One region of the Streptomyces sp. NPDC037054 genome, then DNA from elsewhere that is predicted to be linked to it. Evidence: riboswitches for the same ligand, from Rfam matches in the RefSeq annotation. Region 1 holds a riboswitch; each other region holds the start of a gene.
What was found. A riboswitch is a leader RNA that binds a small molecule or an ion and turns the genes downstream of it on or off. The one in region 1 is predicted to bind cyclic di-AMP.
Positions count from the first base shown of each region.

Region 2: another riboswitch for cyclic di-AMP. It lies ahead of ACZ7D7_RS25310 (M23 family metallopeptidase); the one in region 1 lies ahead of ACZ7D7_RS03150 (C40 family peptidase).
Region 3: another riboswitch for cyclic di-AMP. It lies ahead of ACZ7D7_RS21680 (M23 family metallopeptidase); the one in region 1 lies ahead of ACZ7D7_RS03150 (C40 family peptidase).
Region 4: another riboswitch for cyclic di-AMP. It lies ahead of ACZ7D7_RS15410 (transglycosylase family protein); the one in region 1 lies ahead of ACZ7D7_RS03150 (C40 family peptidase).

Region 1 covers NZ_JBVJSJ010000001.1:698,159-705,747, reverse strand. The annotation lists gene ACZ7D7_RS03160 (C40 family peptidase) at 1-463, opposite strand, end outside; gene ACZ7D7_RS03155 (hypothetical protein) at 864-1,217, shown strand; gene ACZ7D7_RS03150 (C40 family peptidase) at 1,249-2,457, opposite strand; cyclic di-AMP (ydaO/yuaA leader) riboswitch at 2,466-2,633, opposite strand; gene ACZ7D7_RS03145 (ScyD/ScyE family protein) at 2,932-4,113, shown strand; gene pcrA (DNA helicase PcrA) at 4,201-6,684, shown strand; gene ACZ7D7_RS03135 (M23 family metallopeptidase) at 6,801-7,589, opposite strand, start outside.
Region 2 covers NZ_JBVJSJ010000011.1:179,234-186,822, forward strand. The annotation lists gene ACZ7D7_RS25295 (DNA gyrase/topoisomerase IV subunit A) at 1-1,004, opposite strand, end outside; gene ACZ7D7_RS25300 (M16 family metallopeptidase) at 1,330-2,709, shown strand; gene ACZ7D7_RS25305 (M16 family metallopeptidase) at 2,706-4,094, shown strand; cyclic di-AMP (ydaO/yuaA leader) riboswitch at 4,320-4,486, shown strand; gene ACZ7D7_RS25310 (M23 family metallopeptidase) at 4,499-5,275, shown strand; gene ACZ7D7_RS25315 (GntR family transcriptional regulator) at 5,471-6,166, shown strand; gene ACZ7D7_RS25320 (HPr family phosphocarrier protein) at 6,352-6,633, opposite strand; gene ACZ7D7_RS25325 (bifunctional acetate--CoA ligase family protein/GNAT family N-acetyltransferase) at 6,803-7,589, shown strand, end outside.
Region 3 covers NZ_JBVJSJ010000008.1:353,029-360,617, reverse strand. The annotation lists gene ACZ7D7_RS21690 (PrsW family intramembrane metalloprotease) at 1-978, shown strand, start outside; gene ACZ7D7_RS21685 (aldo/keto reductase) at 1,009-1,953, opposite strand; gene ACZ7D7_RS21680 (M23 family metallopeptidase) at 2,220-3,254, opposite strand; cyclic di-AMP (ydaO/yuaA leader) riboswitch at 3,267-3,424, opposite strand; tRNA gene ACZ7D7_RS21675 (tRNA-Met) at 3,757-3,830, opposite strand; gene ACZ7D7_RS21670 (alginate lyase family protein) at 3,897-5,096, opposite strand; gene ACZ7D7_RS21665 (dihydrofolate reductase family protein) at 5,277-6,416, opposite strand; tRNA gene ACZ7D7_RS21660 (tRNA-Lys) at 6,480-6,552, opposite strand; gene ACZ7D7_RS21655 (amino acid permease) at 6,696-7,589, opposite strand, start outside.
Region 4 covers NZ_JBVJSJ010000005.1:431,869-439,457, forward strand. The annotation lists gene ACZ7D7_RS15395 (nucleoside triphosphate pyrophosphohydrolase) at 1-819, shown strand, start outside; gene ACZ7D7_RS15400 (cytochrome P450 family protein) at 846-2,171, shown strand; gene ACZ7D7_RS15405 (transglycosylase family protein) at 2,297-3,268, shown strand; cyclic di-AMP (ydaO/yuaA leader) riboswitch at 3,446-3,617, shown strand; gene ACZ7D7_RS15410 (transglycosylase family protein) at 3,622-4,326, shown strand; gene eno (phosphopyruvate hydratase) at 4,639-5,919, shown strand; gene ACZ7D7_RS15420 (FtsB family cell division protein) at 6,036-6,509, shown strand; gene ACZ7D7_RS15425 (DUF501 domain-containing protein) at 6,565-7,107, shown strand; gene ACZ7D7_RS15430 (Ppx/GppA phosphatase family protein) at 7,104-7,589, shown strand, end outside.

The DNA.
Region 1 (7,589 bases):
CCTGCTCGCGCATCCGGGCGAGTTCCGCCCGCTGCCGGACGCCCACCCGGTCCACGAACTCCGCCCCGTCGAGGTAGCGGTCCGGGTCGGCGGAGAGGGCCAGTTGCAGCGCCGGGTCCAGTCCGCCCGCGCGGTACTGGGCCGCCGCGGCCGAACCCAGCGCCTCCCGCGTCTCGTTGACCCGGTCCTGCTTGCGCGCCGCCTCGTCCCGCAGGTCCCCGAGCCGCCGTTCGGCCGCCTCCGCCTTCTCCTTCGCGCCGTTGTACTTCTCGGTGGCGACCTCCGCCTCCCGGTACAGCCGGTCCACCTCCGCCCTGACCTTCGCCGGCGTCGGCCGCGGCTCGGCGTGCCCGGTCCCGTCGAGGACCGTCGCCGTCGCCGCGCCCGCGAGGGCGATCGTGGCCGCCGTACGGGATCTGCCGCCGCCCGGCGCGCGTTTTCGGGGCTTGCGATGCGCTGCCACCTCGGAATCCACGTCCTTTCGCCGCCCGCCGCGGGGGCGGGTTCCGCGTCCGGCGGCGGCCCGTAAGGGGGGAGCGTGCCGCCGCCGGACTTTCTGGAGGAGGTGTCCGGCCGCCGCCCCCGCCGGGCGGCCTGTGGAGCGCCGGTCACCTGGGACAGGACGCTAGGCGCGGTTGCGCGGTCCGGGCCGGGCGTTGCACGGAACTGGTGGGAGGGGATCGTTCCGTGCCCGGAACCGACCGCAGTACCGTTCCGCCACGGTCGACTTCCCGCAGCGCCGTGACCGATCCGCCCGATTCGGCGGCGGGAGGGCGCGGCGCGGTGTTATGGAGTCCTTCAGCGAGGCTGTGCCGCCGGGGCCGCCCATGGCCCTCGCGACGCCCCGGCTAGGCTCCGGGACCATGGACGTACTCATCCATCTCTTCGTCGGCCTGCACATCATCGGCATCGCCGCCCTGCTCGGCGGCTTCCTCACTCAGATGAAGGCCATGGGGGCGGGCACCGCCCGCTTCACCCCCGCCATGCTGCACGGCGCCGTCACGATGCTGGTCACCGGCATGGTCCTGGTCGGCCTCAACCAGGCCGACGACCAGACCGTCGACAACATCAAGATCGGCGTGAAGCTGGCCCTGCTGATCGTGATCCTCGGCCTGGTCTACGTGAAGCGCGACGAGGAGAAGGCCGACAAGAGCCTCTTCGGTCTCGTCGGCCTTCTGACCACGGCGAACATCTTCATCGCCGTCCTGTGGACCTGAGTCCTGGGGATCCGGTGACGCGGTCGGCGGCTCAGGCCGGCCGCACCACGCTGTGGATCGACGACTCGCCGTCGTAGAAGATCGACTCCTCGCGGACGTACGTGCCCGGCTTCGGCGCGTGGATCATCATGCCGTTGCCGATGTAGATGCCGACGTGGCTGAGGTCGTCGTAGAAGAAGACGAGGTCGCCGGGCTGCGCCTGGGAGACGGGGACCGTCGTGCCGGCGTTGACCTGGTCCCACGTGGTGCGCGGGATGCTGACGCCCGCGGCCTGCCAGGCGTCCTGCGTCAGGCCCGAGCAGTCGTAGGAGTCGGGGCCGGTGGCGCCCCAGACGTACGGCTTGCCGATCTGGGCGCGGGCGAAGGAGACGGCCTTCTCGCCCTTGCTCGCGTACGTCGGGTCGGTCGTGGACGAGTCCGAGCCGCCGGTGCCGGTCTCCGTGGAGCCGCCCGTCGAACCGCCGGTGGAGCCGCTCTCCTGCTCCTGCTCCGCCGCCTCGGCCGCCGCGGCCTTCTCGCGGGCCTCGCGGGCGGCCTCCTCCTGCTGGCGGGCCAGTTCGGCGGCCTTGCGGGCGGCCTCCTCCTGCTTCTTCTTCTCGATCGCCGCGAGCCGCGCCTTCTCCTCGGCGGTCAGCTCGGACAGCAGCTCGCGCGCCTCGGAGAGCTTCTTCTGGACGGTCGCCTTCGCCGTCCTCAGGTCGGTCTGCGAGTCGGTGAGCGTCTCCAGGCTCTTGGTGGCCTCCTGACGCTTCTTCATCGTCGCGGACTGCTGCGTGAAGTACGCGTCGACCGCTTCCTTCTGTCGGCCGGTGAGCCGGTCCATCAGCTGGGAGCGGTCGAAGAAGTCCTGCGGTGTGTCCGCGAGCAGGAAGGTCGCGGTGTCGGGGACGCCGGCGCCGGTGCGGTACTGGGCGGCGGCGTAGGAGCCGAGCTCCTCGCGGGCCTCGTTGAGTTCCTGGGTGCGCTTGGCGATGTCGTCCAGGAGGGTGTCGACCTGCTTGCGCTGCTTGGCGGTCTTCTCCTTGGCCGAGTTGTACTTCTCGGTCGCGGACTCCGCCTGGCGGTAGAGGTCGTCGACCTTCTTCTCGACCTCTTCGAGGCTCGGTCGGTCGTCTGCGGGCGCGGCGTTGGCCGTCTGGGACAGCAGTGCCACGGACGTGAGGGCCGCCGTGGCGAGGGCGGGGGTCCGTATGCCCGCGACGCGCGCCTGGGCGGGACGTGGCTTGCGGTGCGACGCCAAGGGAGGCGACTCCTTCCGTGTTCCGCCTACCGAGTTAGCTGTCGGGTTCGGGCGGTTGGGTCGGAAGGTGTGCCCTACGGCCGGCTCACGAGGGAGCTCGGCCGATTCACCCCAAGGTCGGTGGGTCCCCGGCTCCGGACGCCGTTCGGGCGCGCCGGACTCGGCGGAGGCCGCGCGGCCCGGCGACCTTCGCCGGTGGGGGTCGTGCGGCCTGCCCGGCACGGTAGCCAACCCGTGTGGTGCCTGTGAAGGTTGGTGGGTGATATGCCCGATACATTTTCGTGACCTTCGGTCAGGGCCTTGCGTGGAGTGGTCTATCGGGAGGATTTGCGCGCAGTGGTCTATCTGGAGGGATTTGGGCGGGTTCGGACGTGGTTTGAACGTTACAAGGCGCTTATCCCGTTCCGGGTCGCTACTTTCCAGCCAGCCACGGTGCGGTGCCGTGGCCGCTGAGAGAGGTAGGGCATGTACGGCATGAGAAAACCCAGAACGCGAGCCGCGCTCGTCGTCGCCACGGGCGTCGCGCTCGCCGTCTGCGCGGGCGTCGCACCCGCCGGCGCCGACGGAGGACGTACGGCCGGCGCCGACGGAGGACGTACGGCCGGCAAGCCGGTCGTCAAGGTCGTCGCGACCGGTCTCGACAACCCCCGGCAGCTCTCGTACGACCACGGGAACCTGTACGTCGCCGAGGCGGGACGGGGCGGCAAGAAGTGCATCGGCCAGGGACCCGAGGGCGAGATGTGCATCGGCCTGACCTCCGCCGTCACCAAGGTGCACTGGCACAAGGGCGCGTGGAAGCACCACCGGGTGGTGAAGGGGCTCCCGTCCATCGCGCAGCCGGACGGCGGCTTCGCCACGGGCGTCGACGGCGTCTCCGCCCTGCACGGCCGCCTGTGGGCCGTCGAGACCTACGCCCCGCCCGGCTCCGGCGTCCCCACCACCCCGCCCTGGAACACCCTCGGCAAACTGCTGAAGATCAAGCACGGCAAGGCGAGGATCGCCGCCGACATCACCGCCGTCGAGCTGCGGCACAACCCGCACAAGACGTCCGTCGAGTCCAACCCGTACGCCGTGCTCGCCCTGCCCGACGGGCGCAAGATCGTCGCCGACGCCGCCGGGAACGACCTCGTCGAGGTCTCGAAGTCCGGCAAGGCCCGCCCCTTCACGGTCTTCCCCGACCACGACGGGCGTGAGGCCGTCCCCACCTCCCTCGCCCTCGGCCCCGACGGCAAGCTCTACGTCGGCGAGCTGAACGGCCTCACCGACAAGCCCACCGCGCGCGTGTGGCGCGTCGACGTCCGCACCGGCAAGATCCTCGACTGGAAGTCCGGCTTCGGCCCGATCACCGGCGTCGCCGTCAACCGCAAGGGCGACCTCTACGTCAGCCAGCTGTTCGGCGGCGTCGTGACGAAGGTCTCGCACTACGCGAAGGGCGCCCACACGAAGGGCGCCCACACGAAGGACGCGCGTGTGAAGGACGCGCGCGCCCACGAGCGGCGCACGAACGTGAAGGTGCCGTTCCCGGCCGGCCTCGCCATCGACCCGCACGACGGCAAGCTCTACGTCTCCGCCTGGTCCGTCGCGGACCGTGACGGCACCGTCATGGAGGGCAAGAAGACGCCGGGCGGCCAGCTCTGGAAGATCCTCAACTTCTGAGTCCCGGTCCGCCCGTCCGGTGCGAACCGTGTGATGTTCTCGAGGTGGCGGCGGGCTGTCAGTGGGGCGCCCTAGACTCGTAGAGCGATGAGCAGCCTCTTTGACGACAGTTTCCTGGCGAGCCTCCAGGCCCCGAGGGCCCACGAGGAAGAGCCCCCGCCGCCCCCCGAGGACGACCACGTACCGGAACCGGTTCCGGACGACCTGTTCGGCGGGAAGTTCGACCTGCCCCCGGACCGCGACACCCACTACCGGGACGGCGCCCCCCGCCCGGTGATCGACGCGGCGGCGCTGCTCGAAGGGCTGAACGACAACCAGCGCGCGGCCGTCGTGCACTCCGGCTCCCCCCTGCTCATCGTGGCCGGCGCCGGCTCCGGCAAGACGCGCGTGCTCACGCACCGCATCGCCCACCTCCTCGCCGAGCGGGGCGTCCACCCCGGCCAGATCCTCGCGATCACCTTCACCAACAAGGCCGCCGGTGAGATGAAGGAGCGCGTCGAGCAGCTCGTCGGCCCGCGCGCGAACGCGATGTGGGTGATGACGTTCCACAGCGCGTGCGTGCGCATCCTGCGCCGCGAGAGCAAGAAGCTCGGCTTCACGTCGTCGTTCTCGATCTACGACGCCGCCGACTCCAAGCGTCTGATGGCCCTGGTCTGCCGCGACCTGGACCTCGACCCCAAGCGCTACCCGCCCAAGTCCTTCAGCGCCAAGATCAGCAACTTGAAGAACGAGCTGATCGACGAGGAGGACTTCGCCGCCCAGGCCGCCGACGGTTTCGAGAAAACTCTCGCCCAGGCGTACGCGCTGTACCAGTCGCGCCTGCGCGAGGCCAACGCGCTCGACTTCGACGACCTGATCATGACGACGGTCAACCTGCTGCGCGCCTTCCCGGACGTCGCCGAGCACTACCGCCGCCGCTTCCGGCACGTCCTGGTCGACGAGTACCAGGACACCAACCACGCCCAGTACGCCCTCGTCCGTGAACTCGTCGGCACCGGCGCGCACGACGAGGACGTACCCCCCGGCCCCGACGACCTCGGCCCCGCCGAACTCTGCGTCGTCGGCGACGCCGACCAGTCGATCTACGCCTTCCGCGGCGCGACCATCCGCAACATCCTCCAGTTCGAGGAGGACTACCCCGACGCGACGACGATCCTGCTGGAGCAGAACTACCGCTCCACGCAGACGATCCTGAGCGCCGCCAACGCGGTCATCGAGCGCAACGAGTCCCGCCGCCCGAAGAACCTGTGGACCAACGCCGGTCAGGGCGCCGCCATCACGGGGTACGTCGCCGACACCGAGCACGACGAGGCGCAGTTCGTCGCCGACGAGATAGACCGCCTCACCGACGCCGGCGAGGCCAAGGCCGGGGACGTCGCCGTCTTCTACCGGACCAACGCCCAGTCCCGTGTCTTCGAAGAGGTCTTCATCCGCGTCGGCCTGCCCTACAAGGTCGTCGGCGGCGTCCGCTTCTACGAGCGCAAGGAGGTCCGGGACGTCCTGGCCTACCTGCGGGTGCTGGCCAACCCGGAGGACTCGGTGCCGCTGCGCCGCATCCTCAACGTCCCCAAGCGCGGCATCGGCGAGCGCGCCGAGGCCATGATCGACGCCCTCTCCCAGCGCGAGAAGATCAGCTTCCCGCAGGCGCTGAAGCGCGTGGACGAGGCGTACGGCATGGCCGCGCGCTCCACGAACGCGGTCAAGCGGTTCAACACGCTGATGGAGGACCTCCGCACGATCGTCGAGTCCGGCGCCGGACCGGCCACCGTCCTGGAGGCCGTGCTCGAACGAACCGGGTACCTGGCCGAGTTGCAGGCCTCCACCGACCCGCAGGACGAGACCCGCATCGAGAACCTCCAGGAACTCGCCGCCGTGGCCCTGGAGTTCGAGCAGGAGCGCGCGGAGGGCGAGTCGGCCTCGCTGTCCGACTTCCTGGAGCAGGTCGCGCTGGTCGCCGACTCCGACCAGATCCCGGACGAGGAGGACGGCGACGGCGTCATCACCCTCATGACCCTGCACACCGCCAAGGGTCTCGAATTCCCGGTCGTGTTCCTCACCGGCATGGAGGACGGCGTCTTCCCGCACATGCGCGCCCTCGGCCAGACCAAGGAACTGGAGGAGGAGCGCCGCCTGGCCTACGTCGGCATCACGCGCGCGCGTGAGCGGCTTTACCTGACGCGCTCCACCCTGCGCAGCGCCTGGGGCCAGCCGTCGTACAACCCGCCCTCCCGCTTCCTGGAGGAGATCCCGGGCGCGTACGTGGAGTGGAAGCGGACCGGGGCGACCGCGCCCCTGGCGTCCGGGCCCGCGTCCGGAGTGGCCGCGTCACTGTCCTCGTCCCGCTCCCGCTCGTCGGCGTCCGGTGCCTCCGGCTTCGCCACGCGCCGTACGGCGGACGAGAAGCCGGTCGTGGGGCTCGCGGTCGGGGACCGGGTCACGCACGACCAGTTCGGGCTCGGCACGGTGGTCGCGGTGAAGGGCACGGGAGCGAACGCGGAAGCGACGATCGACTTCGGCGACGCCAAGCCGAAGCGGCTGCTGCTGAGGTACGCGCCGGTCGAGAAGCTGTAGAAGGCAGGCAGGCAGGCAGGCGAGGAGAGGGGCGTCACCCGTCGGGTACGGGGTGGCGTCCCGGAGCTTCCGCTCCGGCGGGTCGTCCCGGGGTTTCCGCTCCGGCGGGTCGTAGCCTACTGCGGGTCGAGGCCGTGGCTGCGGAACCAGCTCAGCGGGTCGATCGCCGAACCGCCGGCCGGGCGGACCTCGAAGTGCAGGTGCGGGCCCGTCGAGTTGCCCGAGTTGCCCGAGTACGCGATCGGGTCGCCGGCCTTCACGGTCGCGCCGGAGGAGACGCGGTAGGTGGAGAGGTGGCAGTACCACGTCTCCGTGCCGTCCTTCGCGGTCACGATCATCATGTTGCCGTACGCGCTGTTCCACTGCGTGCGGACCGTGCCGTCGGTCGCGGCCATCACCGTCGTGCCGTACGAGACGGGGAAGTCGATGCCGCTGTGGACGGACATCCAGTTGATGCCGGCCTGGCCGTAGTAGGCGCTGAGGCCGTGCTGTGCGACCGGCAGGGCGAACTTGGGGCGGAGGCGCTCCTTGCGGGCCGCCTCGGCAGCCGCCGCTTTCCGCTCGGCCTCCTGCTGGGCCTTGAGGTCGATGCGCTCCTGCGTACGGCTGGCCCGGTCGGCGAAGTCGTCGGCGCCGGCGGTGAGGCTCTCGAGCTGGGTGTCCAGCTTGTTGTTCGCGGCGGCGGGCTGCACCGGCTTGGCGTCGGCCGCCGAGGTGTTGGTCTCCTGGGCGCCGTCCTCGGTCAGGCCGCTCACCGAGGCGGCGGCGATACCGGCGACACCCATCACGCAGGCGGAGGGCACGGCGACGGTCATCAGCGCCGAGCGCTTGGCGGGGGAGCGGCGCCGGGAACGGGCACCGGCGCGGGCGGCCGCGCGGCCCGTGACGACGACCTCTTCCTGCTC
Region 2 (7,589 bases), on a different contig from region 1:
AGCTTGTAGAGCTGCTCGAGGACCGCCTCCGGCACGAAGCCGTTCTTGATCTCGATGACCAGGCGCAGGCCGTGCTGGCGGTCGGTGAGGTCCTTGACGTCGGCGATGCCCTGGAGCTTCTTCGCGCCGACGAGGTCCTTGATCTTGGCGATGACCTTCTCGGGGCCGACCGCGAACGGCAGCTCCGTGACGACGAGACCCTTGCGGCGGGGCGTCACGTTCTCCACGGTGACCGTCGCGCGGATCTTGAACGTGCCGCGGCCGGTCTCGTAGGCGTCGCGGATGCCGGACAGGCCGACGATGCGGCCGCCGGTCGGCAGGTCCGGGCCCGGGACGTGCTTCATCAGGGCGTCGAGATCCGCGTTCGGGTGCCGGATCAGGTGGCGGGCCGCGGCGATGACCTCGCGCAGGTTGTGCGGCGGCATGTTCGTGGCCATGCCGACCGCGATGCCCGAGGCGCCGTTCACCAGGAGGTTCGGGAACGCGGCCGGCAGGGCGACCGGCTCCCGCTCCTGGCCGTCGTAGTTCGGCGCGAAGTCGACCGTGTCCTCGTCGATGGACTCGGTCATCAGGCTGGTCGCCTCGGTCATGCGGCACTCGGTGTACCGCATGGCGGCCGGCGGGTCGTCGTTGCCCAGCGAGCCGAAGTTGCCGTGGCCGTCGACCAGCGGGACGCGCATGGAGAAGGGCTGCGCCATGCGCACCAGCGCGTCGTAGATCGACGCGTCGCCGTGCGGGTGCAGCTTGCCCATCACCTCGCCGACGACGCGGGCGCACTTCACGTAACCCCGCTCGGGGCGCAGCCCCATCTCGTTCATCTGGTAGACGATGCGGCGGTGCACCGGCTTGAGGCCGTCGCGGGCGTCGGGCAGTGCGCGGGAGTAGATGACCGAGTACGCGTACTCGAGGAAGGAGCCCTGCATCTCGTCGACGACGTCGATGTCGAGGATCTTCTCCTCGTACGAGTCGTCGGGCGGCGGGGTCTTCGTACTACGGCGGGCCATCGCTGCCGGCTCCTTCTGATTTCCGGTCGTTCGCCTACGGGGCGCTCACGTCGCCCCTCCGGCTCACTCTTGCTGAAGCGTGAACGGACGGGTCTGACGCGGACCATTGTGGACCGCGGCACTGACAGCGACCGACCAGGACCCGAGACGGGGGCCCCGGCCCGGCGCTGCCCGCAGGTTACGCCCTCGCACGGGGGAACCCGCTTCTCGCTCTCGGCGTACGCGCTGCGGGAACTTCGCCGCGGGTCCGCACGCTTGCATACAGTGGCAGGACCGGCAGCATTCTGCGGTTTTCCATTGTTGTTCCGCGATCGAAGGGACGTACATGCCCATGGGTCACACGGCCACAGCCCAGGCAGGCTCCGGCGGCCTGACAGCGACCGAGCACCGCCTGGCCAACGGCCTGCGCGTGGTGCTCTCCGAGGACCATCTGACCCCGGTCGCGGCGGTGTGCCTCTGGTACGACGTCGGCTCGCGCCACGAAGTCAAGGGGCGCACCGGCCTGGCTCACCTTTTCGAGCACCTGATGTTCCAGGGCTCCGCCCAGGTCAAGGGCAACGGTCACTTCGAGCTGGTGCAGGGCGCGGGCGGCTCGCTCAACGGCACCACCAGTTTCGAGCGCACCAACTACTTCGAGACCATGCCCGCCCACCAGCTGGAGCTCGCCCTCTGGCTGGAGGCCGACCGCATGGGCTCCCTGCTGGCCGCCCTCGACGAGGAGTCGATGGAGAACCAGCGCGACGTCGTCAAGAACGAACGCCGCCAGCGCTACGACAACGTGCCGTACGGCACGGCGTTCGAGAAGCTGACCGCCCTCGCCTACCCCGAGGGCCACCCCTACCACCACACTCCGATCGGCTCCATGGCCGACCTGGACGCGGCGACGCTGGAGGACGCGCGCGCGTTCTTCCGGACCTACTACGCGCCCAACAACGCCGTGCTCTCGGTGGTCGGCGACATCGACCCGGAGCAGACGCTGGCCTGGATCGAGAAGTACTTCGGCTCCATCCCCGGGCACGACGGCAAGCCCGCCCCGCGCGACGGCACGCTGCCGGACGTCATGGGCGAGCAGCTGCGCGAGGTCGTCGAGGAGGAGGTCCCCGCGCGGGCGCTGATGGCGGCCTACCGCCTGCCGCAGGACGGCACACGCGCGTGCGACGCGGCCGACCTGGCGCTGACCGTCCTCGGCGGCGGTGAGTCGTCCCGCCTCTACAACCGCCTGGTGCGGCGCGACCGCACGGCCGTCGCGGCCGGCTTCGGCCTGCTGCGGCTCGCCGGGGCGCCCTCCCTGGGGTGGCTGGACGTGAAGACGTCCGGCGACGTGGAGGTGCCGGTCATCGAGACCGCGATCGACGAGGAGCTCGCCCGGTTCGCCGAGGAGGGCCCCACCGCCGAGGAAATGGAGCGCGCCCAGGCCCAGTTGGAGCGCGAGTGGCTGGACCGCCTCGGCACGGTCGCGGGCCGCGCCGACGAACTGTGCCGGTACGCGGTCCTGTTCGGCGACCCGCAGCTCGCCCTGACGGCCGTGCAGCGTGTCCTCGACGTGACCGCAGAGGAGGTCCAGGAGGTCGCCAAGGCCCGCCTGCGCCCCGACAACCGCGCGGTGCTCGTCTACGAGCCGACGGCGCCCGAAGCCGAAGCGGACGCCGACGGCTCCGACGCCACCTCCGACGCCACCGACGAGAACGAGGAGATGGCCAAGTGACCGACCTGGCCCCCATGGACTTCCACCCCCAGCCGCAGGGCGGCGAGCCCAAGCCGTGGGCGTTCCCGGCGCCCGAGCGCGGCACGCTCGACAACGGCCTCACGGTGCTCCGCTGCCACCGCCCCGGCCAGCAGGTCGTCGCCGTCGAGATCCTCCTGGACGCGCCCCTGGAGGCCGAGCCCGCCGGCCTGGACGGCGTCGCCACGATCATGGCGCGCGCCTTCTCCGAGGGCACCGACAAGCACTCCGCCGAGGAGTTCGCCGCCGAGCTGGAGCGCTGCGGCGCCACGCTCGACGCGCACGCCGACCACCCCGGCGTCCGCCTCAGCCTGGAGGTGCCCGCCTCCCGCATGGCCAAGGGCCTCGGCCTGATCGCCGACGCCCTCAGGGCGCCCGCGTTCGCCGACAGCGAGGTCGAGCGGCTCGTCCGCAACCGCCTCGACGAGATCCCGCACGAGCTGGCCAACCCGGCGCGGCGGGCCGCCAAGGAGCTGTCCAAGGAGCTGTTCCCGGCGGACTCGCGCATGTCGCGCCCTCGCCAGGGCACCGAGGACACGGTCGCCGCGGTCGACGCGGCGGCGGTGCGCGCCTTCTACGAGCGGCACGTCCGGCCCGCCACCGCCACGGCCGTGGTCGTCGGCGACCTCACCGGCACCGACCTGGATGCCCTGCTCGCGGATACGCTCGGCGCGTGGACCGGCTCCACGGCCGCCGCCCGCCCGGTGCCGCCGGTGACCGCCGACGACACCGGCCGCGTCGTGATCGTGGACCGGCCCGGCGCCGTCCAGACGCAGCTGCTCATCGGCCGCGTCGGCCCGGACCGCCACGACCGCGTGTGGCCGGCGCAGGTGCTCGGCACGTACTGCCTGGGCGGCACGCTCACCTCCCGCCTGGACCGCGTCCTGCGCGAGGAGAAGGGCTACACCTACGGTGTGCGGGCGTTCGCGCAGGTCCTGCGGTCCGCCCCGGACGGCTCGGGCGCCGCGATGCTCGCCATCAGCGGCTCCGTCGACACCCCGAACACCGGGCCGGCCCTCGCGGACCTGTGGACGGTGCTGCGCACGCTCGCCGCTCAGGGCCTCACCGACGCCGAACGCGACGTCGCCGTGCAGAACCTGGTGGGTGTCGCGCCGCTCAAGTACGAGACGGCGGCGGCCGTCGCGAGCACGCTGGCCGACCAGGTCGAGCAGCACCTGCCCGACGACTACCAGGCCACGCTGTACCGGCAGCTCGCCGCGACCGGCACCGTGGAGGCCACCGCGGCCGTCGTCAGCGCCTTCCCCGGCGACCGGCTCGTGACCGTCCTCGTGGGCGACGCGGCGCAGATCAAGGCGCCCGTCGAGGCCCTAGGCATCGGCGCGGTCAGCGTGGTCTCCGCGGAGTAGGACGCGCGCCGACGGCCCGTCAGAACCACGGGTGAACCAGGGGCCCCGGGGGCGGAAGCGCCACCGGGGCCCCTGTATGCCGGAATTGGTGAGGATTGGGGGAGAGACTGCCTGTCTGCCCTGTGGCATGCGCTACAAAAGGCCGGATCCGTTTGGGGATTGAAAGATGTCCCCTTTAGGTTCATCCGGGCTGTCCGTCAGGCAGTGCGCCGCACCCGCGGCACCGGACAGCCATCGCCGAGTCCCCGTACGGCGCGAGCCAGGGGAGCCGGGGACCCGCATCGCAGTCCCTGGGGTGAATCGGACGCCCGCGCGTGCCGCGAGGGGGTCCGTAGGAGACCTTCCTGCTCCGAACCCGTCAGCTAACCCGGTAGGCGAGAGGGAAGGAAAGGACAAGCCTCTACATGGCGTTCACGCGCGCCACCGGGAAGCACCGTCGTCCCAGCCGCATACAGCGCTCCACCGCCCGCGCGGCGGGTGTGGCGGCCCTCGCCGCCACCGGCGTCGTCGGCACCCTCACGGCCCCGGCGCTCGCCGCCGAACCGGCCGCCGAGCAGACCGGTCTCACCCCCGTCGTCGACATCGGCGACGCGATCGCCGAGCAGATCGACGCCCAGGTCGCGGCCCAGGAGCACGCCGCCGAGGTCGCGGAGGCGGAGCGCAAGGCCGCCGAGGCCGCCCGCGAGAGGGCCGCGCAGGCCGCCGAGGAGGCCGCCGAACGGGCCCGCGAGGCCAAGGAGCGCGCCGCCCGCGAGGCCGAGCGCAAGCGCCTCACCACGTACGTCTCGCCGATCGCCGGTTCGTACGTCTCCACCGGCTACAAGAGCGGCGGCGCCGTCTGGTCCTCCGGCAGCCACACCGGCGTCGACTTCCACGCCGCGAGCGGCACGCCCGTCCGTGCGGTCGGCATGGGCACCGTCGTCGAGGCCGGCTGGGGCGGCGCGTACGGCAACCAGATCGTCATCCGGATGAACGACGGCACGTACACCCAGTACGGCCACCTGTCGTCCATCGGCGTCTCGGTCGGCCAGCAGGTCACGCCCGGCACGCAGATCGGCCTGTCCGGCGCGACCGGCAACGTCACCGGCGCGCACCTGCACTTCGAGGCCCGGATGTCACAGGAGTACGGCTCCGACATCGACCCCGTCGCCTACCTGCGCTCCCACGGCGTCGGCGTCTGACGCGACCGAAGCCCGGGAACGTCTCCCGCCCGGCCCCGGCCCACCGGCCGGGGCTTTCGGCGTTTCGGGCCGCCCCGCACGCAAAAAGTGTCCATGGATTTCTGCCTGCCGTCGGAAATTCCGGCTCATTGCAATAGAGTCACGGAACACGCGTCCATCGTCGGCGTTTCACGGGGATTAAGGCGGAGGTCGGTCATGCGTATTCCGGCGCACTCGGTGTGCACGGCGATCCGGGACGACATCGTCGCGGGTGTCTACGAGCGCGGCAGCCGGCTCACCGAGGAACTCCTCGCCCGCCGCTACGGCGTCTCACGCGTCCCCGTCCGGGAGGCGCTGCGCACCCTGGAGGCCGAGGGGTTCGTGGTGACCCGGCGGCACGCGGGCGCGTGCGTGGCCGAACCGACCGAGCAGGAGGCCGCCGACCTGCTGGAGATGCGGCTGCTGCTGGAGCCGCTCGGCGCCTCCCGGGCCGCCCAGCGGCGCACCGAGGCCCACCTGAAGGTGCTGCGCGGCCTGGTCCGGCTCGGCCAGGAGCGCGCCCGGCGCGGCAACAGCGACGACCTGCGCTCCCTGGGCGGCTGGTTCCACGAGACGCTCGCCCAGGCGGCCGGCAGCCAGGCGCTGGGCTCGATGCTGACCCAGCTGCGCCACAAGATCGCGTGGATGTACGCGGTGGAGGCGTCCGCGAACCCGGCGGACTCCTGGGCGGAGCACGGCGCGATCGTCGACGCCGTGGCCCGCGGCGACAGCGAGCGCGCGCGTGCCGTCACCGCGCTGCACACCGAGCGCTCCGCCGCCGCGCACCGGCTGCGGTTCGGGTCCCGGGGCGAGCGCCCGGACCGTGTGAGGAACTCGCAACATTCCGTAAACACACCGAGCCTGCGGCATTAACACGAGCGCCGTATACAAAGAAGAGATATTCAGCGAGGGCTATTCGGCGTGCCCTTTTTCTCGCGCGGCGTGAATTCCCTGTCGCGCTGCTTTCGCATGCCCGCATCCGCGCCGCGGAAAACAACAGAACCGCGCCCCGCCGAAAAGGCGGGGGCGCGGTTCCGTCGTTGTCGTCGCCCGGTGGCTCAGACGGTCTCGGGAAGCTCCTCGAGTCCCTCGGCGACCAGCTTCGCCAGACGGTCGAGGGCGGCGTCGGCGCCCTCGGCGTCGGACGCCAGCACGATCTCCTCGCCGCCCTGGGCGCCGAGACCGAGGACGGCCAGCATGGACGCCGCGTTGACGGGGTCGCCCCCGGCCTTGGCGATCGTCACCGGGACGCCTGCGGCCGTGGCGGCTCGGACGAAGATGGAGGCGGGGCGGGCGTGGAGACCCTCGGCCCAGCCGACGTTGACGCGGCGCTCAGCCATGTGATGCTGCCCTTCAGGTGTTCAGGGTTGTCTAGACCAGTTTCCCACATCGGCTCCGGACCGCGGCCTCGGTCCGGTGTGCCGTCATTGTCCACGTCCTCGACGTGGCGGCTGTTCCTCCACAGACTGCCTCGCGCCGTTGTCGTACGCGAGCCGTACTCTGGGGCCCATGCAGACCTCGTCGGACCGGCACGAGTACCCCGCCCACTGGGAGGCGGACGTGGTGCTGCGCGACGGCGGCACGGCGCGCGTCCGGCCCATCACCGTCGACGACGCCGAGCGCCTGGTGAGCTTCTACGAGCAGGTCTCCGACGAGTCGAAGTACTACCGCTTCTTCGCGCCCTACCCGCGCCTGTCCGCGAAGGACGTCCACCGCTTCACGCACCACGACTTCGTGGACCGGGTGGGACTCGCGGCCACGGTGGGCGGCGAGTTCATCGCCACCGTACGCTACGACCGCATCGGCACCGACGGCACACCCGCCTCGGCCCCCGCCGACGAGGCCGAGGTCGCCTTCCTCGTGCAGGACGCCCACCAGGGCCGCGGCGTCGCCTCCGCCCTGCTCGAACACATCGCGGCAGTCGCCCGGGAGCGCGGCATCCGCCGCTTCGCCGCCGAGGTGCTGCCCGCCAACACCAAAATGATCAAGGTGTTCACGGACGCGGGCTACACCCAGAAGCGCAGCTTCGAGGACGGCGTGGTCCGCCTGGAGTTCGACCTCGAACCGACCGACCGCTCCCTCGCCGTGCAGTACGCGCGCGAACACCGCGCCGAGGCCCGCTCCGTGCAACGGCTGCTGACGCCGGGCTCCGTGGCCGTCATCGGCGTCGGCCGCACCCCCGGCGGAGTGGGCCGCAGCATCCTCGGCAACATCCGGGACGCCGGCTTCACCGGCCGCCTGCACGCCGTGAACCGGGCCCTGCCGGAAGGGCAGAAGGAGATCGACGGCGTCCTCG
Region 3 (7,589 bases), on a different contig from region 1:
GGCCTCGCCTCCGTCACCGCGGCGACCTTCTTCGTCCGCATCGTCATGTCGCCCTTCGCGCACCCGCTGTTCACGGTCCTCACCGGCATCGGCTTCGGCATGACCGCGCTGTCGGGCGACCGGCGGATGCCGCGGCGCGTGGCGCCGCCGCTGGCCGGGCTGCTGCTCGCGATGGGCATGCACGCGTTCTGGAACGGCTCCACCACGTTCGGGCAGTTCGGGTTCATCGCCGTGTACGCCGCGTTCATGGTGCCCGCGTTCGGGCTTCTGACGTGGCTGGTGATCTGGACGCGGCAGCGGGAGCTGCGCACCGTGCGGACCGAGCTGCCGGCCTACGCGGTCGCGGGCTGGCTGACGCCGCCGGAGCCGTTCGCGCTGGGCTCGATGCGGGCCCGCCGGATCGCGCGGAAGTACGCGCGCAAGCACGCCGGGAAGGCGGCGGCGCGGGAGGTCGCCCAGTACGAGGCGTACGCGACGTCGCTGGCGTTCCTGCGGCACCGCGGGCGGCAGGGCAAGGCCGGCGCGGGCTTCGTGAACCGGGAGCGGGAGCTGCTGAACGAGCTGTGGGCCCGCCGGGACGCCGCACGCCCGGCCCTGGAGCACGCCGCCCGGGTCACGGCGCCGCCGATCCCGGTCCACCTGCCGCCGACGCCGTACGTGACGCCCTGGCCGACGCACGGCCCGCCGCCCCACGGCCCCACCCCGTACGGCCAGGCCGCCCACGGGCAGACGGCCTACGGACAGACGGGCCACGGGCAGACGCGCCACGGGCAGCCCCCGTACGGCCAACCGGCATACGGCCAACCCGCGTACGGCCAGCCGGCATACGGACAGCCCCCGCACGGACACCCCGCGCACGGACACCCCGCGCCTGGACAGGCGGCCTACGGCCAGGCCGCGTACGGCCAGGCCGCGTATGGCCAGGCCGCGTATGGCCAGGCCGCGCCGTATCCCGCGTACAACCCGTACCAGTCATAGGGACCGCACCGGCCGCACCGGCGCCGGGCGTTACTCCGACGCCCGTGTCAGCCGCGTCACCTCGTCGTCGGTGAGGGTCAGCTCCGCCACCCCCAGCAGGTCCGGGAGCTGTTCCACCGTGCGGGCGGAGGCGATCGGGGCGGCGACGGTCGGCTGCGCGGCGAGCCAGGCCAGCGCCACGGTGGCGACCGGCGCGTCGTGCGCGGCGGCGACCTCGTCGAGGGCGGCGAGCACCCGGCGCCCGCGCTCGGTCTCGAGGTGCTTGGCGGCGCCGCCCGCGCGCGGGCTGTCCACGGTCGTGCCGGGCCGGTACTTGCCGGTCAGGAAGCCGGAGGCCAGCGCGTAGTACGGCACGGCGGCGAGGCCGGCCCGCTCGGCGAGGTCGCGCAGGCCGCCCTCGTAGGTGTCGCGGGAGACCAGGTTGTAGTGGGGCTGGAGTGCCACATAGCGGGCGAGGCCCTCGCGGTCGGAGAACTCCAGGGAGGCCCGCAGCCGCTCGGGCGTGATGTTGGAGGCGGCGATGTGCCGGACCTTCCCGGCCCGCACCAGCTCGTCCAGGGCGCCGACGATCTCCTCGACCGGCACCTCGGGCTTGTCGAAGTGCGTGTAGTAGAGGTCGATGTGGTCGGTGCCGAGGCGGCGCAGGGAGGCGTCGGCGGCGGCCTTGATGTTGGCGGCGGTCAGGCCCTGGTAGTCGGGGTGCTGGCTGACCTTGGTGGCGACGACGACGTCGGAGCGGTTGCCGCGGGCCTTGAGCCACTTGCCGATGATGGTCTCGGACTCGCCGCCGCTGTTGCCGTCGGCCCACGCCGAGTAGGAGTCGGCGGTGTCGACGAAGTTACCGCCCGCCTCCGTGTAGGCGTCGAGGACGGCGAAGGACGCCGTCTCGTCGGCGGTCCAGCCGAAGACGTTGCCGCCGAGGGCGAGGGGGAAGACTTCGAGGTCGGACGAGCCGAGCTTGCGAAGAGTAGTCATGCCGTACGTCAACGGCCGTTGCGGGGGCGCCCATTCCGCACCGCCCGCAAAGATCGCGCAACGCCACGCGAACGCCGCGCGGGCACGCGTGACCGGCAGCCCTGACGTCGGGGGGTTGCCGCCAGGACCGCCGGGGTCGGGAGGGACGTGCGTCGGGGAGCTCCGCGTCAGAGACGCGTGGGGGCACCCCGCGTCATACGTGCGGGGAACCCCACGTCAGTCGTGCGGGAACTCCACGTCAGTCGTGCGTGAGGAGGAATCCCACGTCAGGGGTTGAGACCCTTGCTGCGCAGCCACGCCAGCGGGTCGATGCCGCCGTCGGCACCGTCCGGGTGGACCTCCATGTGGAGGTGGGCCCCGGTGACGTTGCCGGTGGCGCCGACGCGGCCGATGACGTCTCCGGTGGTGACCTTCTGGCCGACGCTGACGCTGATCGACGACTGGTGGCAGTACCAGATCTCCGTGCCGTCCTCGAGGGTGAGGATGGTGCGGTAGCCGTAGGAGCCGGCCCAGCCCGCCTCGGTGATGGTGCCCGTGTGGACCGCCTTGAGGAGCGTGCCGGTGGGCGCGGCGAAGTCGGCGCCGGTGTGGTACCCGGAGGACCACATCGCGCCGGCCTGCCCGAAGACGGAGCTGACGGTGTACGAGGAGGTCGGCAGCGTGTACTGGCGGGCCAGTTCGGCGAGCCGCTCGGCCTCGGCCTTCTTGCGGGCCTCCTCCTCGGCCTTCGCCTTGGCGGCGGCGGCCTTCTCCTCGGCCTCCTTCTCCGCCTTGGCGGCCGCCTCGGCAGCGGCCTTCGCGGCGGCTTCGGCGGCGGCCTCGGCGGCCTTGTCCTCGGCCTGGCTCTGCTGCTGCTCGGCCTGCGCCATGATCCGGGCCCGCAGCGCCTCGCCGGCGTCGGCGGTGCTCTGGTCGGCGGTGGCGGCCGAGGCGACGCCCACGCCGCTGAGCGGATTGGCGGTGCCCTCGGAGGTGTCGTCGTCCGAGATCAGGGAACCCACGTTGGGGAGGTCCGGCATGGAGATCGACACCGGCGGCTTGCCGGTCTGCGCGGTGGCCATGCCGCCCGCGCCGACGGCGGCTATGACGCCGACGCCGAGAACCGTGGAGCTGCGGGCGAGCCCGCCGCCGCGCTGCTTGGCGACGCGATGCCTGCCGCGTACCGGGCGGATGGACTCCTCGGTGGGGTTCCACTCCTCGAACGGGCCCTCGTCGCTGCGGTATTCGCCGTAGCCGAAGGTGTCTGCGGTGCGCTGGCTCGGCACGAACGGGGCCTCAGGGGCAGGCCGGTTGGACGCCACGTGGGCGTACTCCTTTCCTTCCTTCTCCGCCTACCGGGTTAGCTGACGGGTTCGGAGCAGGAAGGTCTCCTACGCGCGTATATCCGTCATGCTGCCACGAGGACCTACGCGCGATTCACCCCAGGGTGGTGGTTCCCCGGTTCCCTCGCGGGATTCGGCGCGTGAGCACGGAGCCGCCTTCTGTGACGGCTGGGACGACCGCGCTGCGTTATCGAACGTTAATAGACGCGGGGCGCGGATTCCAAGCTGTTCCTCTTGATCATTAACGATTTCCGCGCGGACGTACCTGTCACGACCGGTGAAAAACGGGCGAGTTGACCACCCCGCACACACCTTGCGCACGCAGCGTAAACACATCTCGGAAACTGATGGTGTGTCAGTTGTTATCGGAGGGGGACGAGTCCGTCACGGAGCGTGGGCGTCGTGGGCGGAAAACACCGAAGGCCGCGGGCGGAAACACCGAGGGCCGGAACCCTTTCGGATTCCGGCCCTTGACCTTCAGTAGCGGGGACAGGATTTGAACCTGCGACCTCTGGGTTATGAGCCCAGCGAGCTACCGAGCTGCTCCACCCCGCGTCGTTGTGACTCCAGTGTACGTCATCCGCGGAGCCCTCAGCACCACGGTTTGTTTGCGGGCCCGCATCATGGCTGTCCGGCGGGCTTCTCGCCCGGCTTCGCGGCGTGGGTCAGGTTCTCCCAGGCCACGGACAGATGGTCCGTCGCGGCGGACCGCGCCGTCCCGGCCGCGAGCCGGTGCGCCGCCGGGACGGAACCGCCGAGCCGGTCCTCCAGGTGGTGCAGGGCGACCTCCAGACCGGGCCCCAGGGAACCGCCCGCCCTCCCGGCGCCGCCGTTCCTGCCCCCGCCGCCGGCCCGCTCGCCGCACGGCCCGGCGGCCACGCGCTCGCCGAGCTGCTGACGTGCGTGCAGCGCGAGCGCGGCCGTCAGCCGGTCCTTGACCTCGTCGTACAGGTCGACGCCCTGGTGCCAGGCGGTCTCGGCGATGTGGGAGGTGGCGGCGATGCCACGGCCGACCTGCCCGAGGCCGCGGCAGGTGTCCCGCGTCACGCCCTTCTGCCCGGAGAAGTAGGCGGGCACGCGCGCCCGGAACCGCGTCAGGGCCCGGTCGAAGGCCTTGCGGTCCTCCAGGAACACGGCGATCGAGAGCTGCGCGTCGGTCATCACGAGGTCCTGACTGCCGCCGCCCCGCGGGGGGTTCCGGCTGACGGCGGGCAGGTGGACGCTGCGCAGCATGTCCTCGAAGCGCCGGACCCGCTCGGCGGGCCAGCCCGCGCCCGGCGTGTGCCGCACGATCTCCGCGGCCCGCGCCCACGTGGTGGCGGCCCACCCGGCGTCCTGGATGCCGTGCCCCTTCAGCCTGCCGGACCAGGCGTCCATGATCTCCCTGGCCTTGACGGCGTGCTGCCGCTTGCCGGTGACCGTGAACAGCAGGGCCTGCGTGTACGCGGCGATGGCGTCGGCGCGCTCCTCGGCGCATCCGCGGCCGGGCGTCCCGCCGGCGGCGCAGGTGACCGTCTCGTGGGGCCGGGGACGGTACTTGTAGGAGCCGTACTTGCTGTCCCGCATGCCGAGGTAGGCCTTCAGCCACGGCTGCCTGCCCGCGGTCACGTTCTCCCGTACGGCGGTCAGCTGGTCCTTGCCGACGAGGACGCCGGGGTGCGTGAAGTCGGCGTCGGCGGGCAGGGTGCGCGCCATGGCCCGGCCATCCGGCCCCTCGGTCCCGCAGGAGGCGAGGAGGGCGGCGGCGAGGGGAAGGGCGAGGAGTGCGGCCGTACGACGCCGCCGCGCCGCCGGTCCGACGGATTCGCCGCCGCGGCTCACGGAACGCCCCCGCCCGGCCGGCCTCGTGGACTCCCCCGGCCCCCTTCGCCCCTTCGACCTCACTGACCCCATCACGACTCCCTCCGCGTCACCGCGCGTGCCGGTTCACTGGCAGCGTGACGCGGTGGCATGCGGGGCGCAGGATCTGATGGGCCGAAGGGAGTCGGCCACGGCGTGCCGTCAGGCGGGCGGGTCCAGCAGATGCCGGTTGGGCGCCGTGGCCCGCTCCTCGTACTCGGGCAGCACGACGACGTCGACGCCCGCCGCCGCCAGCACGCCGCTGCCGTCGGCGCCCGTGACGAAGGTGTCCGGCTCCCGCCAGGCGGTCACCACACGGCGGACCCCGGCGTCGAGGATCAGGCGGGCGCAGGGCCGGGGCCGGGAGGCGCGGCGGGCGCAGGGTTCGAGGCTGCTGTAGACCGTCGCGGAGGCGAGCCTCGGATCGGCGGGGTCGAGCTTGGCGAGGGCGGCCTCCTCGGCGTGCACGACGGGGTCACCGGCCTCCCGCGAGTGCCCGCGCGCGAGTTCGGTCCCGTCGGCGGCGACCACCACGGCCCCGACGCTGAACGCGGTCGCCGACGGCGGGCACAGCGCCGCCAGGTCGCAGGCCAGGGCGAGCCGGTGCCGGTCGGCGGCGGACGGCACGGCGCCCGTGCCGGGCGCGGTGGGCTCGTAGCGGAGCAGGACGACGTCCTCCAGGCGCCGGGTCTCCACGAGCCGCAGCCGGCCGCCCTGGTAGCCGCCGGGCCCGAACATGCGGGGCGCGCCCGGGTCGCCGACGAACAGCGGGGCGACGACGAGCTGGAGTTCGTCGGCGAGGCCCTGCTGGAGGAGCTGGGTGTGGACGGTGCCGCCGCCCTCGACCATGAGCCGCCCGACGCCGCGCACGTCGTGCAGGTGCTCCAGCAGCGCGCGCCAGTCGAGGGACGGGCCGAGCGGGACGACGTCGGCGGCGATGCCGAGCCGCCGGGCCCGGCCGGCGCCCTCGTCGGTGGAGTAGAGGACCTTGTCGCCGCCGGTGTGCCAGAAGTTGGCCGCCGGGTCGAGGTCGCCCGACCCGCTGACGGTGACCTTGAGCGGGTATGCGGGCCGCCCGGCGGCACGGCGGGCGGCTCGGCGCTCGGGCGAGTTGACGAGCAGCCGGGGGTTGTCGGCGCGGATCGTGCCGGCGCCGACGAGGATCGCGTCGACGGACGCCCGCACCTCGTCGACCCGGTCGAAGTCGGCCGGCCCGGACAGCAGCAGCCGCTCGGGGCCGGTGTCGTCCAGGTAGCCGTCGAGGGAGACGGCGGCGGACAGCAGGACGTACGGCAGAGACATGGCCACCATTCTCCGCAACGACGGAGCCCCCGGCTCGAACCTGCCGAGCCGGGAGCGTTGTCGTAGGCCCTGTGGGACTCGAACCCACAACCAATGGATTAAAAGTCCACTGCTCTGCCAATTGAGCTAAGGGCCCAGGCGATGTTGCCTCCCCGAGCATAGCGGGACGAGGCCGTGTGTCCGATCGGGTATCGCGACCCGGCCGCGCCGCGGAAGCGGACCCGGCCGCGCCGCGATGGCGGCGCGGCCGTGCGGGTGGCGCCTTGGGACGGACGTGGCTTACGGATCCACCGGTTCGGGTGTTCCCGCGCGGGCCGCCTCGCGGGACCGGGTGCGTTCGTGGTCCGGGTTGAGGAACCAGTGGCGGGCCGACGCCAGCCACCAGGTCGCGGCGAAGCCCAGGACGGCCAGGACGGCGACCGGGGCGTAGTTGAAGGACTCCCAGGTGACCGGGGAGACCTGCGGCAGCATGAACAGGACCGTGATCACGCCGACCCACCCGACCGCGACCACGCCGATCGGGCCGGACCAGCGGCCCAGGTGCCACGGCCCCCGTTCGAAGGCGGCGCCCTTGCGCACCCGCAGGAAGGTCGGGACGACGTAGGCGATGTAGAGGCCGATCACGGCGATCGAGGTCACCGCCGCGTACGCCGTGACGTTGATCAGGTACGGCAGGCCGAGGGCGAGCGCGCCCAGGGCCGCGAGCCAGACCGCCGCGACGGGGGTGCGGGTGCGCGGGCTGACGGTGTGCCAGATGTGCGAGAAGGGCAGGGCGCCGTCGCGCGAGAAGGCGTAGATCATGCGGCTGTTGGCCGTGACGGACGCCATTCCGCAGAACAGCTGCGCCCCGATCACGACGAGCAGCAGCAGCTTCCCGGCGGTCGCGCCGAGCGCGTCGAGGAGGATCTGCGCGGGCGGCGCGCCCGTCGGCGACGTGAGGGCGCCCTCGTAGGACTGGATGGCGAAGGTGAAGCCGAGGAGCAGGACGAAGCCGGCGATCCAGGACGTCCAGATGGAGCGGACGATGCCCTTCGGGCCGGCGGTGGACGCGTCGCGGGTCTCCTCCGTCATGTGGGCGGAGGCGTCGTAGCCGGTGAAGGTGTACTGCGCCATGAGCAGGCCGAGCAGGACGACGTACGGGCCGCTGCCCCAGCCGGTGTTGTTGACGAACTC
Region 4 (7,589 bases), on a different contig from region 1:
CCGTACCTGCGGGAGGCCGGCATAGCGGTCGACGAGGCGTCCCCGACCGCCGAGGAACTCGTCGACGCCTGCGCCGGCGGCCGCACGGTCGTCGTCGTGGCGACCGGTGAGGGCGAGCCCGCCCTCACCGATGGCCTGGCGCGCCTCGCGGGCTCCGGCCGGTTCCGGATGCCGGACCTGGAGCTGCTCCCCGCCTCCTACGACCTGCCCGGCGCCCGGCTGCTCGACCTCGTCCAGGTCATGGACCGCATCCGCGCCGAGTGCCCGTGGTCCTCGCGGCAGACCCACAATGGGCTCGCGAAGTACGGCATCGAGGAGGCGTACGAACTGGTCGAGGCGATCGAGGAGGGCGACCGCGACGAATTGCGCGAGGAACTGGGCGACGTCCTGCTCCAGGTCGTCTTCCACGCCCGCATCGCCGAGGAGGACCCGGAGGCGCCGTTCTCCGTGGACGACGTGGCGGGCGGGATCGTCGCCAAGCTCGTCCACCGCCATCCGCATGTCTTCGGGGACGCGACGGCGACCACCCCCGAGGAGGTCAAGGAGCACTGGCTGCGCACCAAGGCGGTCGAGAAGCGGCGCACCTCCGTCACCGAGGGCATCCCCCTCGGCCAGCCCGGCCTGGCCCTCGCCGCCAAGCTGGCCTCCCGGGCCCGCACGGCCGGCCTGGACGTGCCGCTGCCCCGCGTCGAGGGCATCGGCTACGAGCTGCTGGCCCTGGCGGTCCGGGCGGAGGCGGAGGGCGTCGACCCGGAGGCGGCCCTGAGAGCGGCGGCCCGGGCCTACCGCGACGCCATCAGGGACACGGAGAACCGCTGACCGGCGTCCCGGATACGGTCGAGCACGTGACCAACCAGCCCCACTCCCGCCCCGCCGCCCCCGAACTCTTCACCTGGGAGTTCGCCTCCGACCCCTACCCCGCCTACGCCTGGCTGCGCGAGCACGCCCCCGTGCACCGCACCCGGCTGCCCAGCGGCGTGGAGGCCTGGCTGGTCACCCGCTACGCCGACGCCAAGCAGGCCCTCGCCGACCAGCGCCTGTCCAAGAACCCGGCGCACCACGACGAACCCGCGCACGCCAAGGGCAAGACCGGGATCCCCGGGGAGCGCAAGGCCGAGCTGATGACGCATCTGCTCAACATCGACCCGCCGGACCACACCAGGCTCCGGCGGCTGGTCAGCAAGGCGTTCACCCCCCGCCGCGTCGCGGAGTTCACGCCCCGCGTGCAGGAGCTCACCGACCGGCTCATCGACCGCTTCGCCCGCGAGGGCTCCGCCGACCTCATCCACGACTTCGCCTTCCCGCTCCCCATTTACGCCATCTGCGACCTGCTCGGCGTCCCCCGCGAGGACCAGGACGACTTCCGTGACTGGGCGGGCATGATGATCCGGCACGGCGGCGGCCCGCGCGGCGGTGTCGCCCGCTCCGTGAAGAAGATGCGCGGCTACCTCGCCGACCTCATCCACCGCAAGCGCGCCGCCCTGCCCGCCGAACCGGCCCCCGGTGAGGACCTCATCTCCGGCCTGATCCGCGCCTCGGACCACGGCGAGCACCTCACGGAGAACGAGGCGGCGGCGATGGCGTTCATCCTGCTGTTCGCCGGCTTCGAGACCACCGTCAACCTCATCGGCAACGGCACCTACGCCCTCCTCACCCACCCCGGGCAGCGCACCCGCCTCCAGGACTCCCTCGCCGCCGGCGAACGCGACCTGCTCGAAACCGGCGTGGAGGAACTCCTGCGCTACGACGGCCCGGTGGAGCTGGCCACCTGGCGGTTCGCCACCGAACCGCTCTCCCTCGGCGGCCAGGACATCGCGCCCGGCGACCCCGTCCTCGTCGTGCTGGCCGCCGCCGACCGGGACCCGGAGCGGTTCGCCGACCCGGACGTCCTCGACCTCGGCCGCAAGGACAACCAGCACCTCGGATACGGGCACGGGATCCACTACTGCCTCGGAGCGCCCCTCGCCCGGCTGGAGGGACAGACCGCGCTCGCCACGCTCCTCACCCGCCTGCCCGACCTGCGACTGGCCGTGGATCCCGACCAGTTGAGGTGGCGCGGCGGTCTCATCATGCGCGGACTGCGCACCCTGCCCGTCGAGTTCACACCCGAGGGTGCCCGGCCGACCCCGGACCGCGACCCCGGCAAAGGTGACACACCGTCAGAGCTGTGATCTTAACGTGATCTGCGCGGCATGAACTTGTGACGGCTGATCGAATGCCTATACGTTTCCGGATCAGCGTGGCGCCGAGTCCCACTCGCCGCGCCGTTCACTGCTGTCTCGCGAAAGGCCCCCGCATGCTCTCCGGGAACGGTCGTCACCGTCGCCCCCGCCAGGCTCCGGCTCTCCTTGTCGCGGCCGGAGTGACCGGCTCCGCCATCGCCATCCCGCTGCTCGGCGCGACCGGCGCGAGCGCGGCCGACGGCGCCTCGTGGGACCGGGTCGCGGAATGCGAGACCGGCGGCTCGTGGAGCCAGAACACCGGCAACGGGTACTACGGCGGGCTCCAGTTGACCCAGGAGGACTGGGAGGCGTACGGCGGGCTCGACTTCGCCTCCAGCGCCGACCAGGCCAGCCGCTCGCAGCAGATAGCCGTGGCCGAGCGGATCCTCGCCGACAGGGGCGCCCACGCCTGGCCGACCTGCGGGCTGCTCGCGGGCCTCGACGGCGACGGCGGCGACGCCGACGTGGACACCGGCGTGTCCGAGTCGCCCGACTCGACCGACACCTCCGATTCCTCCGACTCGTCCGGCTCCTCGGACGGGTCGAGCGGGCCGGACTCCGGTTCGACACCTTCCTCGGACCCGTCCGACGGCACCACCCCCTCGGACTCCTCGGACGAATCCGGCGATTCCGGCGACACGGGTGCGAGCCCCGCCCCCAGCGAGTCCGCCGACTCCACCAAGCAGGACGACTCGGACAAGTCCGAGCAGGGCGACGGCGCTTCGGAGGGCACGGAGACCGGCGGGACCGGCACCGGCCGCCACCGCGGCCCGAGCGCCGAGGAGAGCGCCGCCGACGGCCGCGAGGACGGCTCCTCCGGCCGCCACGCCTCACGCGACGCGGCAGCCGCCCGCGACGCCGGCGACGGCACCTACACCGTCCGCACCGGAGACAACCTCTGGGCCATCGCCGACTCCCTCGACCTCCGCGGCGGGTGGCGCGAGCTCTACACCGCGAACCAGGAAGCGATCGGCGCCGACCCGGACCTGATCCTGCCCGGTCAGAAGCTTGCGGTGCAGGGCGAATCGGTCGAAAAGCAGCGGTAGTTCACGTCACGGTTCGCCGTGGAATGTCCGGTTTAAATGCAGTGAGAGATAGGTCTCAGAAGCCCTGATCGTCTTTGAAATTCGGCGGCGCGCGTGTCTACGGTCAAGGCCGCTCGCCATCGCGGGCACCGGCCGCCGCAACGCCGAATCCTGCCAGTGGCGGCCCGGTAACAGTCGTCGCGTCAAGCGCCGTAGGCAGGAGCGGGGGACCCAAGGTAAGTGCCGGGCCCAGCAGTTGAGCTGGACCGGCTTGGGGTGAAGCCGCGCGCATCGAGAGGTGCCGCGCGGCCGGGCAACTCAACCGGCCCGAACCCGACAGCTCACCTCGCAGGCGTCGGTGAGGGGATCCAACCATGCTGTTTTCCGGCAAGGGCAAGCACCGTCGTCCGTCCAAGGCCACTCGCGCCATCGCCATCGCCGGCGTCACCGGCGCCGCCGTCGCCGCCCCGCTGATGGCGTCCGGCACCGCCTCCGCCGCCACCGCCTCCGAGTGGGACGCCGTCGCCCAGTGCGAGTCCGGCGGCAACTGGTCCATCAACACCGGCAACGGCTACTACGGCGGTCTGCAGTTCTCCGCCTCCACCTGGGCCGGCTACGGCGGCACGCAGTACGCGTCCACCGCCGACCAGGCCACCAAGGAGCAGCAGATCGAGATAGCCGAGAAGGTTCTCGCGGGTCAGGGCAAGGGCGCCTGGCCGGTCTGCGGCACCGGCCTGTCCAACACGCCGTACGGCGGCGGCAGCTCCTCCTCGTCCGACTCGGGCTCCGGCTCCGGCCAGAGCGCGGGCGGCGACACCGCCACCACCGACCGCTCCGCCGAGCAGCCCGCCTCCCGCTCGCAGGAGCGTCCGGCCGCGAAGAAGACCGTCACCACCCCGACCGGCAAGAAGGTCAAGAAGGGCGACGGCGAGTACAAGGTCGTCAAGGGCGACACCCTCAGCTCCATCGCCGAGGAGCACGACGTCAAGGGCGGCTGGGCGAAGCTGTTCGAGCTGAACAAGGACATCGTCGAGGAAGCCGACCTCATCTACCCGGGTCAGCAGCTGCACCTGAAGTGACACCTGAACCGACACGCGGTTCGCAGCCCGGACCCTCGTGAACCCCCCGCCCCGGTGCGTCCTTCCCCCGTACGCACCGGGGCGGGGTCATGCGTGTCCGGGCCGCGTGTCGTCGGCTCTTTCCCCACTCTTCATCCGCCACCCCCTTTGTTCCGACGGTGAACAATGGGTACCGTCTGTCTGTCCACGGGACGGTCGGTCGGCTGGCCGACGGCCCGGGGGCGGTTAGGCTCTAGTCGCAAGGCACACCAAGGCCGCCCACGGCCCCCGTGCCCCGCACTTCCAGCGTCACATCCCAAGAAGGAGATGCTCGTGCCGTCCATCGACGTCGTCGTAGCCCGGGAAATCCTGGACTCCCGAGGCAACCCCACGGTCGAGGTCGAGGTCGGCCTCGACGACGGCAGCACGGGTCGTGCCGCCGTCCCGTCCGGCGCCTCGACGGGCGCCTTCGAGGCCATCGAGCTCCGCGACGGCGACCCCAACCGCTACCAGGGCAAGGGCGTCGAGAAGGCCGTCCTGGCCGTCATCGAGCAGATCGGCCCGGAGCTGGTCGGCTACGACGCCACCGAGCAGCGCCTGATCGACCAGGCGATGTTCGACCTGGACGCCACCGACAACAAGGGCTCGCTGGGCGCCAACGCCATCCTCGGCGTCTCGCTCGCCGTCGCCCACGCCGCCTCCGAGGCCAGTGACCTGCCGCTGTTCCGCTACCTGGGCGGCCCGAACGCGCACCTGCTGCCGGTGCCGATGATGAACATCCTGAACGGCGGCTCGCACGCCGACTCCAACGTGGACATCCAGGAGTTCATGATCGCCCCCATCGGCGCGGAGTCCTTCTCCGAGGCGCTGCGCTGGGGCACCGAGGTCTACCACACCCTCAAGAAGGTGCTGAAGAGCAAGGGCCTGGCCACCGGCCTCGGCGACGAGGGCGGCTTCGCCCCGAACCTCGGCTCCAACCGCGAGGCCCTCGACCTCATCCTCGAAGCCGTCAAGGAGGCCGGCTACACCCCCGGCTCCCAGATCGCCCTGGCGCTCGACGTCGCCGCGTCCGAGTTCTACAAGGACGGCTCCTACCTCTTCGAGGGCAAGGAGCGCTCCGCCGCCGAGATGACCGAGTACTACGCCGAGCTGGTCGACGCGTACCCGCTGGTCTCCATCGAGGACCCGCTGTTCGAGGACGACTGGGCCGGCTGGCAGACCATCACCGAGAAGCTGGGCGACAAGGTCCAGCTCGTCGGCGACGACCTGTTCGTCACCAACCCGGAGCGCCTGGCCCGCGGCATCGAGGACGGCGCGGCCAACGCGCTGCTCGTGAAGGTGAACCAGATCGGTTCGCTCACCGAGACCCTGGACGCCGTCGAGCTGGCCCAGCGCAACGGCTTCAAGTGCATGATGTCCCACCGCTCCGGCGAGACCGAGGACGTCACCATCGCCGACCTGGCCGTCGCCACCAACTGCGGCCAGATCAAGACCGGCGCCCCGGCCCGCTCCGAGCGCGTCGCCAAGTACAACCAGCTGCTGCGCATCGAGGAGATCCTCGACGACGCCGCGGTGTACGCCGGCCGCAGCGCCTTCCCGCGCTTCAAGGGCTGACCCGGCCCACGCGGCCGACCCGGCCGTAGAGGCAGCGTCGTACGTACGTCCCCGTACCCGGTCCCGTACCGTGTGCGGGGACGTACGCGCGTGGGAAACGGGAGGCGGGGAGACACATGGCCGTGAAGGACCGGGACCGGTTCTCCACCACGACCAGGCTCAAGCTGCTCGGGGAGCAGACCGCGGCGCGGGTCTACCGCTCGCAGACCCGGCGCCAGGCCCGCCGCTCCCGGCTGACCGGCCGGGCCGCGCTGCTCGCCCTGGTGGTCTGCTCACTGATCGTGGCCCTGGCCTACCCGATGCGGCAGTACGTCTCCCAGCGCGCCGAGATCGCCGACCTCGAACGGCAGAAGCAGCAGGCGAAGGAGCGCGTCGAGAAACTGCGCGACCTCAAGGCCCGCTGGCAGGACGACGCGTACGCGGAACAGCAGATCCGGCAGCGGCTGCACTACGTCATGCCCGGGGAGACCGGCTACGTCGTCGTCGACCCGGACGCCGCCCGGCAGTCCCGCGCCGACCAGGGACGGGCCGACCGCCCCTGGTACTCGAACATCTGGGACGGGGTCGACAAGTCCGACGCCGCCGAGTGAACGGCGACGTCGCCGCCCAGTGAACAGCGAACGAGACAGGTCGAGAAAGACAGGTATGGAAACGCCCCCGCCCTCCACCCCGCGCACCGAGCCCTCCGACGCGGACGTCGAGGCCTTCAAGCAGCAGCTCGGGCGGCCGCCGCGCGGCCTGCGGGCCATCGCGCACCGCTGCCCCTGCGGGCAGCCCGACGTCGTGGAGACGGCGCCCCGCCTGCCCGACGGCACGCCCTTCCCGACGCTGTACTACCTGACGTGCCCGAAGGCGAACTCGGCGATCGGCACGCTGGAGGCGAACGGCGTGATGAAGGAGATGACGGAGCGGCTGGCCGCCGACCCGGAGCTGGCCGCCGCCTACCGGGCCGCGCACGAGGACTACGTCCGGCGCCGCGACGAGATCGAGGAGCTGAGGAACTTCCCCAGCGCCGGCGGCATGCCGGACCGCGTGAAGTGCCTGCACGTCCTCGTCGCGCACTCCCTCGCGGCCGGCCCCGGCGTGAACCCGCTGGGCGACGAGGCCCTCGCGATGCTGCCGGAGTGGTGGCGCAAGGGCACCTGTGTGACGCCGACGGCTGAGACGACGGAGGGGGACGCCCGGTGACCAGGGTCGCCGCGATCGACTGCGGTACGAACTCCATCCGCCTGCTGGTGGCCGACTGCGACCCGGCCACCGGCGAGCTGGTCGACCTCGACCGCCGCATGACCATCGTCCGCCTCGGCCAGGGCGTCGACCGCACCGGGCGGCTCGCCCCCGAGGCGCTGGAGCGGACCTTCGCCGCCTGCCGCGACTACGCGGAGATCATCAAGGAGCACGGCGCCGAGCGGCTGCGCTTCGTCGCCACGTCCGCGTCCCGCGACGCCGAGAACCGCGACGACTTCGTGCGGGGCGTGCTGGACATCCTCGGCGTCGAGCCCGAGGTCGTCACCGGCGACCAGGAGGCCGAGTTCTCCTTCACCGGCGCGACCAAGGAGCTGGCGGGACGCGAGGACCTGCACCGCCCGTTCCTCGTCGTGGACATCGGCGGCGGCTCGACCGAGTTCGTCGTCGGCGACGACCACGTGCGCGCCGCCCGCTCCGTCGAC